Regions from separate parts of the Marinobacter sp. M1C genome, predicted to be linked through region 2. Evidence: predicted binding sites of a transcription regulator. Region 2 holds the regulator's gene; the other holds the start of a gene.
The links. The regulator LexA, encoded in region 2, represses DNA repair genes until DNA is damaged. The targets are predictions, from matches to a motif close to CTGTNTNNNNANACAG.

Region 1: the regulator LexA is predicted to act here: its motif matches at 2,148-2,163, upstream of imuA (translesion DNA synthesis-associated protein ImuA).

The regions. Positions count from the first base shown of each region.
Region 1 is NZ_CP092289.1:1,769,235-1,773,650, reverse strand. It holds gene MIH19_RS08450 (LysR family transcriptional regulator) at 122-1,066, shown strand; gene MIH19_RS08445 (CPXCG motif-containing cysteine-rich protein) at 1,096-1,293, opposite strand; gene MIH19_RS08440 (DUF429 domain-containing protein) at 1,307-2,038, opposite strand; gene imuA (translesion DNA synthesis-associated protein ImuA) at 2,181-2,870, shown strand; gene MIH19_RS08430 (DNA polymerase Y family protein) at 2,877-4,295, shown strand; gene MIH19_RS08425 (error-prone DNA polymerase) at 4,295-4,416, shown strand, end outside.
Region 2 is NZ_CP092289.1:1,237,511-1,241,926, forward strand. It holds gene MIH19_RS06030 (translocation/assembly module TamB domain-containing protein) at 1-473, shown strand, start outside; gene MIH19_RS06035 (type 1 glutamine amidotransferase) at 492-1,211, opposite strand; gene MIH19_RS06040 (amidoligase family protein) at 1,204-2,205, opposite strand; gene lexA (transcriptional repressor LexA) at 2,408-3,016, shown strand; gene MIH19_RS06050 (SulA-like leucine-rich domain-containing protein) at 3,059-3,523, shown strand; gene MIH19_RS06055 (hypothetical protein) at 3,566-3,844, opposite strand; gene MIH19_RS06060 (DUF6586 family protein) at 3,893-4,369, opposite strand.

The sequences.
Region 1 (4,416 bases), 530 kb from region 2:
GTGTCTGGCTCCCCGAATCGGGTTACCAATGCTTCCATTCTGTTAGCGGTCGTTCATTGCTACAATCGAAAACAACGCAAATCTTTATTGCGCACAACGCAACTCAAGGGGTTTCAACCAGATGGATCTCAATGCCCTACGCGTCTTTGAACGGGTCGCTGCCACTGGGAGTTTTACGACGACCGCCCGTCATTTCCATCGCGCTGTGTCCTCTATTTCCCGGCAAATTCGGGGACTGGAGGAGGCCGTGGGCCAGCCACTGTTCTACCGGCATACCCGTGCAGTGACGCTCACAGAAGCGGGTTTGCGCTACTACGAAGAAGTGCGCGATATTCTGGAGCGGCTCGACTTCGCCACGGACGCACTGATGCATTCAGACGCTGAGCTCAGCGGCACACTGCGCATCAACGCACCTGTGGCTTTCGGTCAGCGGCAGGTCGTGCCACTGTTGCACCGTTTTCAGTGTCGGTACCCCTCGCTCAAGGCTGAACTGCAGCTTAACGACCGAGTGGTTGACCCGGTTCGTGAAGGGCATGATGTCACCTTCCGCGTGGGTGAGCTCTCAGATTCGTCGCTGGTGGCACGCCGTCTGGCGCCGATGAACTACGTAATCGCCGCTGCGCCGAGTTATCTTCAGGCGCATGGCGAGCCCGAATCGCCAGAGTCACTCATCGACCATAACTGCCTACTTTATCAGGGCGAAATGGGCCGACAACGCTGGTTCTTTCAGGCTCCGAATCAGGCCAGCGCCACGCCTTTCGATGTTACCGGCAATCTCTACAGCGACGACGCCGTCAGCCTGGTTCAGGCCGCTCTACTGGGTCAGGGACTGGTGATGTTCCCGACCTGGCTGATTGCCGGCGAACTCAAATCCGGCGCGCTGGTCGCTCTGCTCGATTTCTGGCGCTGTGAGGTTAACCCGGGGCGCCGCGACATCCACGTGCTGACCACCGAACGACGCCTTCGCTCACACAAGGTTCGCGTTTTCCTCAACTATCTGTTCGAATCACTAGGCCCCCTTCCCCCTTGGGATCGCTGGCGTGAGGGAATGCTGGCCAAGGGCTAGAGGCCGTCTATCTGTTACTTCCATCGCATTCAATAAGTGTCGTTTTCACTGTACACGGCCACCGACAAGTCACCGTTATTTGCCTCTGTCACAACGAAGGTGATCGGCTTGCAGCACACCTGACAGTCTTCAATATATGATTGCTGCGCATCTTCAGGGTTGATCAGCACCTCGATAGACTCACCGCAGTAGGGGCATTCGATCATGGTTTCGGTCAGTTCGGTCATAAAGCCTCCTTATTCAGCACGCGCCCTGGGGCACGTAGATATAGCCCTGTTCCGTGCAGCCGAACACTCGTTCACTGTTCCCAGCCTGGTACAAAGCCGCAATATACAGGCAAACAATCGCATCCAGTACGTCTTCGTTATGCTTCAGAGCTGCGCCACGCAAAGATTGAATACGTTGCGCATCCAGATAGGGTAAAAATAACGAGCCTATGGTCAACGCCATTCTTTGGGACTGCGCCAGGCTGAGCAGCAAACTGGCAAGCCGGGCCTGGCCCTGACGCTTATCCGTTACCTGGCCTTTTTTATAAAACAGACGCTCAGGAAGCTGAAATATTTCGATCAGCGCGGGGTGGGGATAACACTCCAGCTGCCACTTTTGCCCGGGCGCAGCCAGATGGCCAAAGCCGGCTGTGTGCAAATGATCACCCAGCAACACGCCGTTAGACGCGGGGAACAGAGTCAGATTGCAGGCGTGGCAGGATGCCTTTCGCGCAGCATAAGCCACCCCGATGCCGCGTTCACAGGGCCGCTGTCCGCTCGGGTTACGAATGATGAGTGGGCCGTCTACCGCCACACCGTGAAGACCGTCGATAGAATCCAGGGCACTGGCAACGGCGTCAAAACCGTGAAGGTTTTCAAGCACGCCGGTCACTGCTATAGCGCCGTCGGCAACGTACCCTACCGCAATAGCCGTGGGGTTGCGATTGCCCTGCCAGGCAAGGTCGACACCTGCAATCACTGCCATAAAATGGCTTTCCCAGTTTTCATTTTATGCCAAGACTACCACTGTAAACGGTGACCCTGTCATTCAAATTGTTAATCCTGGCGGTTGAAATCTAGCCCTGTTCGGAATACTGTATATTTAAACAGTACTTCGAGATTTAGCCATGAATGAACTTCTATCCGCCTTAAAGCAAAGCGCCCGTGTCTGGCAGGGCCATCAGCCTGTTCACACCAGTCAACCGGCTGAATCTACTGGTTACCAAGCGCTGGATAACCAGCTGGGCGGGCTGGGCTGGCCGCGGGGAGCACTCAGTGAATGCCTGCTGGACACACCCGGTATTGGCGAGCTGCATTTGCTGCTGCCATTGATGCAACGCCTGACCCATAGCGGAAAAACCGTATTCTGGCTGAACCCACCGCACATTCCTTATGCCCCGGCGCTGGTGCGTGAAGGTGTTGACCTTGACCAGGTGGTGGTCATTCACACCCAGGACAGCGGCGATTTTTTATGGACCCTGGAAAACTGCCTGCGCTCACCGGTCACCGGGCTGGTTATGGCCTGGCCCGGCAAGCTGGCGTTGCGGGATGTACGGCGCTTACAGCTGGCCGCTGAAGCTGGCAGTAACGTGTGCGTATTGTTTCGCGAACGCTGCCATGCGGCGCAAAATTCACCGGCGGCTCTGCGCCTTGAGTTGCAGCCAGACGCTAATCAATGCCTGCACGTGCAGATACTCAAACGCCGCGGCAGCTGGCCTGGCCAGCACTGCGAACTGCCGTTGCCGCATCGGGCCGGCCTGGCTGCGGCCGAAACCAGCCGCGTGGCTAAGGGCCCCTGGCCCAGGCCGGCCCGGTAGCCCTTTATGCTGTGGTTACACCTGCATTTTCCTCAATTACTGCTGGATCATCTCCGCCGCTCCCGCCAGCAGGACGCAGCGCTGGTGATTGTGGACGCATCTGGCCAGAAGGTGCTTCAGGCTTGCGCTCAGGCCAGCAGCCAAGGCGTGCAGCCCGGCATGCGGCTGAAAACCGCGCTTAGCCTGGTGGCAGATCTGGCGATGGTTCGCACCGATCCGCAGCAAGAAGCCCGGGTGTTGCAGGACCAAGCCCGCTGGCTGTACCGCTGTGTCGCACACATTACCCTGGTGCCGCCAGATGGCCTGCTGGCTGAAATCGGCAGTCTACAAAAGCTGTACGGTGGTTTGCCGGCGGTGTGGGAAACCATAGAGCAAGGCTTGAACGAACGCCACCTGACGGCCTGGCTGGGCATTGGTCACACCCCGCTGGCAGCAAGGCTGATTGCCCGTACCGGCAAAGGTGAATGCAGCGCCGACCAGGGCCACATGCAGCGTCTGCTGGATCAGCTGCTACTGTCGGCAGCAGAGTTTGACGCCCAGGCCTGCACCCGCCTGCAGCGGTTAGGCCTGAACACCTTAAGCGACCTGTTCGCGCTGCCCGCAGCCGAACTAGCGCGGCGGCTGGGCCCGAAAATTCTGGCTCATAGCCAAAAAATACAAGGTACAAGACCAGACCCACAAATGCCTTGGCAGCCTCCGCACCGATTTCGCCAGCAAGCGGATTTTGCCGAAGACATCGAACATTCCCAGGGACTGCTATTTCCACTACAACGCATATTGATTGAGCTGGAAGAAGACCTGTGCTGGCGCCAGCAGGAAACCGACAGTCTGAATGTGTTGTTGTGCTATCGCTACACAGAACCCACCCGCCTGCACATACGCACGTCCGGCCCGGAGCATCGGGCCGAGGCTTTTCTGAATTTGATTCGCTTACGCTTTGAACAACAGCCTCTGCAAGCTCCGGTGGTGTCACTGGTATTGCTAGTAAAACGCTTTATTGGGCGTGAAGCCGCCAGCGGACAGGATTTGTTGGGTGAAACCCCAGATATGAACGAAGCCTGGCACACGCTGATCAGCCGCCTGCAGGCCCGGCTGGGCGACGGCGCGTTGCAACAACTGGTGCCACACGCTGATCACCGCCCTGAGCAGGCCTGGGCCAGTGCCGATGTACAACGCAAACAGCGCAAAGCCAACGCCGCGGAGAATCCGTTACCTTGCCGCCCGCTGTGGCTAATGCGTAAGCCTCAACCTTTACACACCAAGCCGCAGGCCTGGTTTGCCGGCCCGGAACGCATCAGTGGCGGCTGGTGGGATGGCCAAAGGGTACAACGGGATTATTACATCGCCCAATTACCCAGTGGCCAACTGGCTTGGGTGTTTCGGGATGCCAGTCAGGGCTGGCATATACACGGGTGGTTTGGCTGATGCAGTCTGAAAGCTATATAAGTGGTAAAAGCCATGAAAGCTACGCCGAGCTGCACTGCTTCAGCAACTTCAGTTTTCTGACCGGCGCCTCGCATCCCCATGAGCTGGCAGAACAAGCCGC
Region 2 (4,416 bases):
CTTATCTGGAACTGGAAGCTGTGCGCACGGTAGGGTCGGTCGTCGCAGGGCTGCGGTTGAAGGGCCCGGTGCAGTCGCCTGAGACCGAGGTGTTTTCCAGCCCGGAGATGCCGCAAACCGATGTGCTGTCGTACCTGATTCTGGGTCGGGCCCCGCAAAGCCAGCAGGACGACGGCCAAATGAGTCGCGCAGCGCTGTCATTGGGTTTGAACCAGGCCAACAAGATTACCGGCGCGCTGGGCGCAGAGTTTGGCATTCGTGATTTGACCCTTGAAGCCCAGGGCAGCGGAGACCAGACCGCGGTTGTGGCCAGCGGTTATCTGACCGACGAACTCAGCATTCGTTACGGCGTGGGCATTTTTGAGCCGGTGACCACGGTGGCCCTGCGGTACGATTTAGGGCGTTATTTTTATCTTGAGGCCGCCAGCGGTCTGGCGGCCTCGCTGGACATTTTCTATACCCGGGATTTTTAAAAAACGGCTAAAGTACTGTTAAAGCTCGGCGTTCAGTCTGGCCATTTTCAGGCGACAGGCTTCGTCTACAAAATGGCGGAATATACGGCGGTGGCCGCTGTGATAAAGCAGATACTCAGGGTGCCATTGCAGTCCCATTAGCCACTGGCCACGGGTATTTTCGATGGCCTGCACGAACAGATCGTTATCCACCGCCACTACGCGCAGGTCTTGCCCCAGTTTTTTAATGGCTTGGCTGTGGATACGGTTTGCACCGATAACCGGCGCGCGCATGATCTGGCTCAAGCGAGTGTGATCCACCACATTCACGGTTTGCAGAGGCAGCAGCAGCGGGCGATGGCGGGTGTGTTGGCGCAGTGGGGTCACGTTCTGGCACAACGAGCCGCCACGATGCACGTTAATCAACTGTGCGCCGCGGCATATACCCAGCACCGGCAGGTTCAGGATTTCAGCTTCTAACAGCAGGCGCTGGTCGGTTTCATCGCGGCGTTTATCGTAATTCGCCGTTACCATCGGATGCTGCCCATACAGTGCCGGCTGCACGTGAGTGCCGCCGGAAAGCACCAGGCCGTCCAGCAGGCTCACGTTTACCTGGGCGCCGGGGCGTATGTAGTGGGTGCGCGCACCCTGCATGCGCAGCGCCAGCGTAATCAACCGCTGGGCCGGTCCGCGTCGGCGCGGGCCACTGACTCCAATGGTCAGCCCGGGCGGGGAGTCTTGTTCCATCCGTTCAGACATAGCCTTTGTGTTCAAGCCAGTGGTGAATGGTTTCCGGTTTGCTGTGGGTCAGACTGTGCAGGGTGATAGTACCGGAATCGCGAAACTGAGCCCGAAGCTGCGCCAAATCTTCGCTGTTGTTGGCAATGTCGTCCAGTATTACCCAGTCATTCCATACCGAAGAGAAATTCCACTGCGGGTTGTCGATGTCGCAATCCGGTAGCCGGTAATGCAGGGTAGGCCGTTTTTTGATGCGCGGGTCTTGTACATGTCGGGCCAGCAACGGCGCATCCAGATGGGCAAACAGCGGCAGCAGATCCAGTGCGCGGTTTCGGGTGGGGTTGTGCTGCAGGTAGTCTTCCATCAGCTGTTTCAACGATGGCGCGTAGTCGTCTTTCATCAGCAGTTCTGTATAGCGAGCCGCCCAGGGCTCTATGTAGGGCGTAAAACGCCGGCTGACATCCAGTTGATGGCGGTTTTTCAGCCACTCGTACAAGCCTGCAAACGCCTGTAAATAGCGTGTAATGGTGGACGCCTGTAAATCCGGCAGTTCCGGGTTCAGTTGCAGTCCGAAGGCATAATAAATGGACTCGCGGCTGCCCAGAGCACCAAGGCTGCGTAGTTCTTTGATCAGCCGCTCAACCTCTTCCACCTGGGAAAAACCGATGGGCGGCCCGACAATTTCCAGCGGCACAATACGCTCGGCCGCGGCGTCAATCACGTCCATAGCCTGGCCGCCCAGCTCACGCAGGATTTCCGGCACGTCAGCTCCGGTCAGGTCCAGATCTTTAATAGGGTCAGAATCCAGCTCGATCACAAACTCACCCAGCGGTGTATCCACTGCGGTTACGTAGCGCGACCGCGGTTGCGGCGCACCGTTGAGCAGGCTGGCGACTTCGCGCACCAGCGTTTCGTAGCTTAAACCTGAAAGCTCGATTTCCACACCAACCCGGCGCTCTGCTCCGCTGGCAGTGTGAGTTACAGAGGGAATTTTGCAGACGTTCTTTTGCGTCATTATTACACCTTTCAATCAGTCTTAAGCGCTTCAAGCGCGGCTTATAAGGGCAGAATTACCATAGCACATTAGGTGTCTGACGCTGGTAACCGAGCAAGTGGGGGAAATGCCATAAACAGGGTTTACACTGGATAAAACACTGTATATAGTCGAATCACTGTATAAACAAACAGGGTATGTTATGACACAGCGGATCCCAAACATGAAACTCACCGCCAGGCAGTCCCAAGTGCTGGATATCGTCCGCCGCTATCTGGATGAAACCGGGTATCCGCCCACCCGCGCCGAAATTGCAGCTGAGCTGGGTTTCCGCTCCGCCAATGCGGCGGAAGAGCACTTGCGGGCTCTGGCACGCAAAGGTGCCATTGAAATGGTGCCCGGCGCTAGCCGCGGTATTCGCCTGCCAGAAAGCGAGCAGGACCTGGGTTTGCCAGTGATTGGCCAAGTGGCAGCCGGTAGCCCGATTCTGGCTCAGGAGCACGTGGAAGACCACTGCACTTTAAAACCCGGCTTTTTTTCGCCGGCGGCGGATTACCTGCTGCGAGTACGTGGTATGAGCATGAAGAATATCGGTATTCTAGACGGTGACCTGCTGGCAGTACACAGCACTCAGGACGTTCACAACGGCCAGATTGTGGTGGCCAGGGTAGGTGATGAAGTGACGGTGAAGCGCTTCCGTAAAGAAGGTAATAAAGTGTATCTGGTGGCGGAAAACGACGACTTCGCGCCGATTGAAGTGGATCTGACCGAGCAGGATCTGTTCATTGAAGGGTTGGGCGTTGGTGTTATTCGCCGCTCCGACTTGCACTGATCCGTAGCGACAGAAAACCGACATAAAGAAGGGCGGGGAATCATGGAACAACTGAGCTTTAACGGCAATCTTGCATACCAGCAACAGATCGCAGCGCGAGTGGCAGAGCAGGCGCAGCCTGTGCGAGTTCAGCCCCGGCCAGACCCGGTGTGTGCTGGTAACGTCACCGAAATCATCTTGCCCCAGGGTCAGGTGGAAAATTTTCAGCTGTTATTGCCAATGCTGACCCAGCTGAACCAGGAAAAGCGCTGGTTGGCATGGATTGACCCACCTCAGGAGCTGGTCAGCAAATGGCAAAAAATGCACGGTATTGTTGCCGGTGAGCTGCTGGTTTTGCGTTCCAGCGCCGAGCATCCGGCGCGCAAGTTGGCGGAGCGGGCGCTCAGGGTGGGCACATGTCATGCGGTGGTGTTGTGGACCGAAAAGCTGAATAAAACGTGTTTCGAGGCACTTCAGGCGGCATCCGCCGCGGGCAACAGCCACGGCGTCGTTTTGCGTCAGCGTTAGTAAAGAGTATTGCGCCAGCGCTAATAGAGTTCTGCGCTAGCGTTAATGCAGCGTCGGGCTGTGGGGCGCATCAAACCACTCCACGTCGCTGTCGCTAACACTGTCATTGCTATCCCAGTCCAGGTCCTGGGCGCTATCGCCCGCGGCGTCAATGCCTGCCGCAATCATGGCTTTGGCCACTTGCATCTGGCGGTCGTCCATCATGTCTTTGGCTTCTTCGGAAAAACTGATACGCACCAATGGCGCGCCGTCGTCGTCAACGCGGCGCAAAGCGTAATCGCCGTTGCTGAGTTGAATAATTTCAAAAAACGATGGTGACATGATCCGAACCTTTATGTTCGCCAACGAAAAAGTACGCGCGGGGATGTTTTACCACTCGCTGTGTCTTGCTTCCACATCGGCTGAAAATTGCTTTATTGCGCTTAGGCTGGCTTGAACCGATGCCAGCGAACGGTCTGCGCCAACGGCCGCAGTGATGGCAATAATGTTGTCGTTGCTGACGGTTTTTTTTGCCGCAGGTGGCCGGTTCTGCGCGTCTCCAAGTTGCTCCAAATGGTTCCACCAACTATCAGCGTTGGTTTGTAATACCAGCAGTTGCTGAACTTCCGGCGCAGCGGCTCCGATCAATTTGCCCAGTTGGTCAATGCTCTGGGGTTGCCCTTTGCGTTGCTGATAACACACTGCCAGGGTATACAGCAGCAGCGTTCTCGATCGCAGCATGAGTTCAATGGCACCTTGTTTGCAGGCTTCCTGCTGTAAGGGCTGATTGCTGTTAACAGCAAGTCGTAATAATGTCTGCGCCAGTGCCAGTTTGCCGGCAAGATGGGAATGCCACGCTGCTGCCATATACCCTCGCAACTGTTTCTGCTGTTAATGTTGGCGTAATTGGCCCT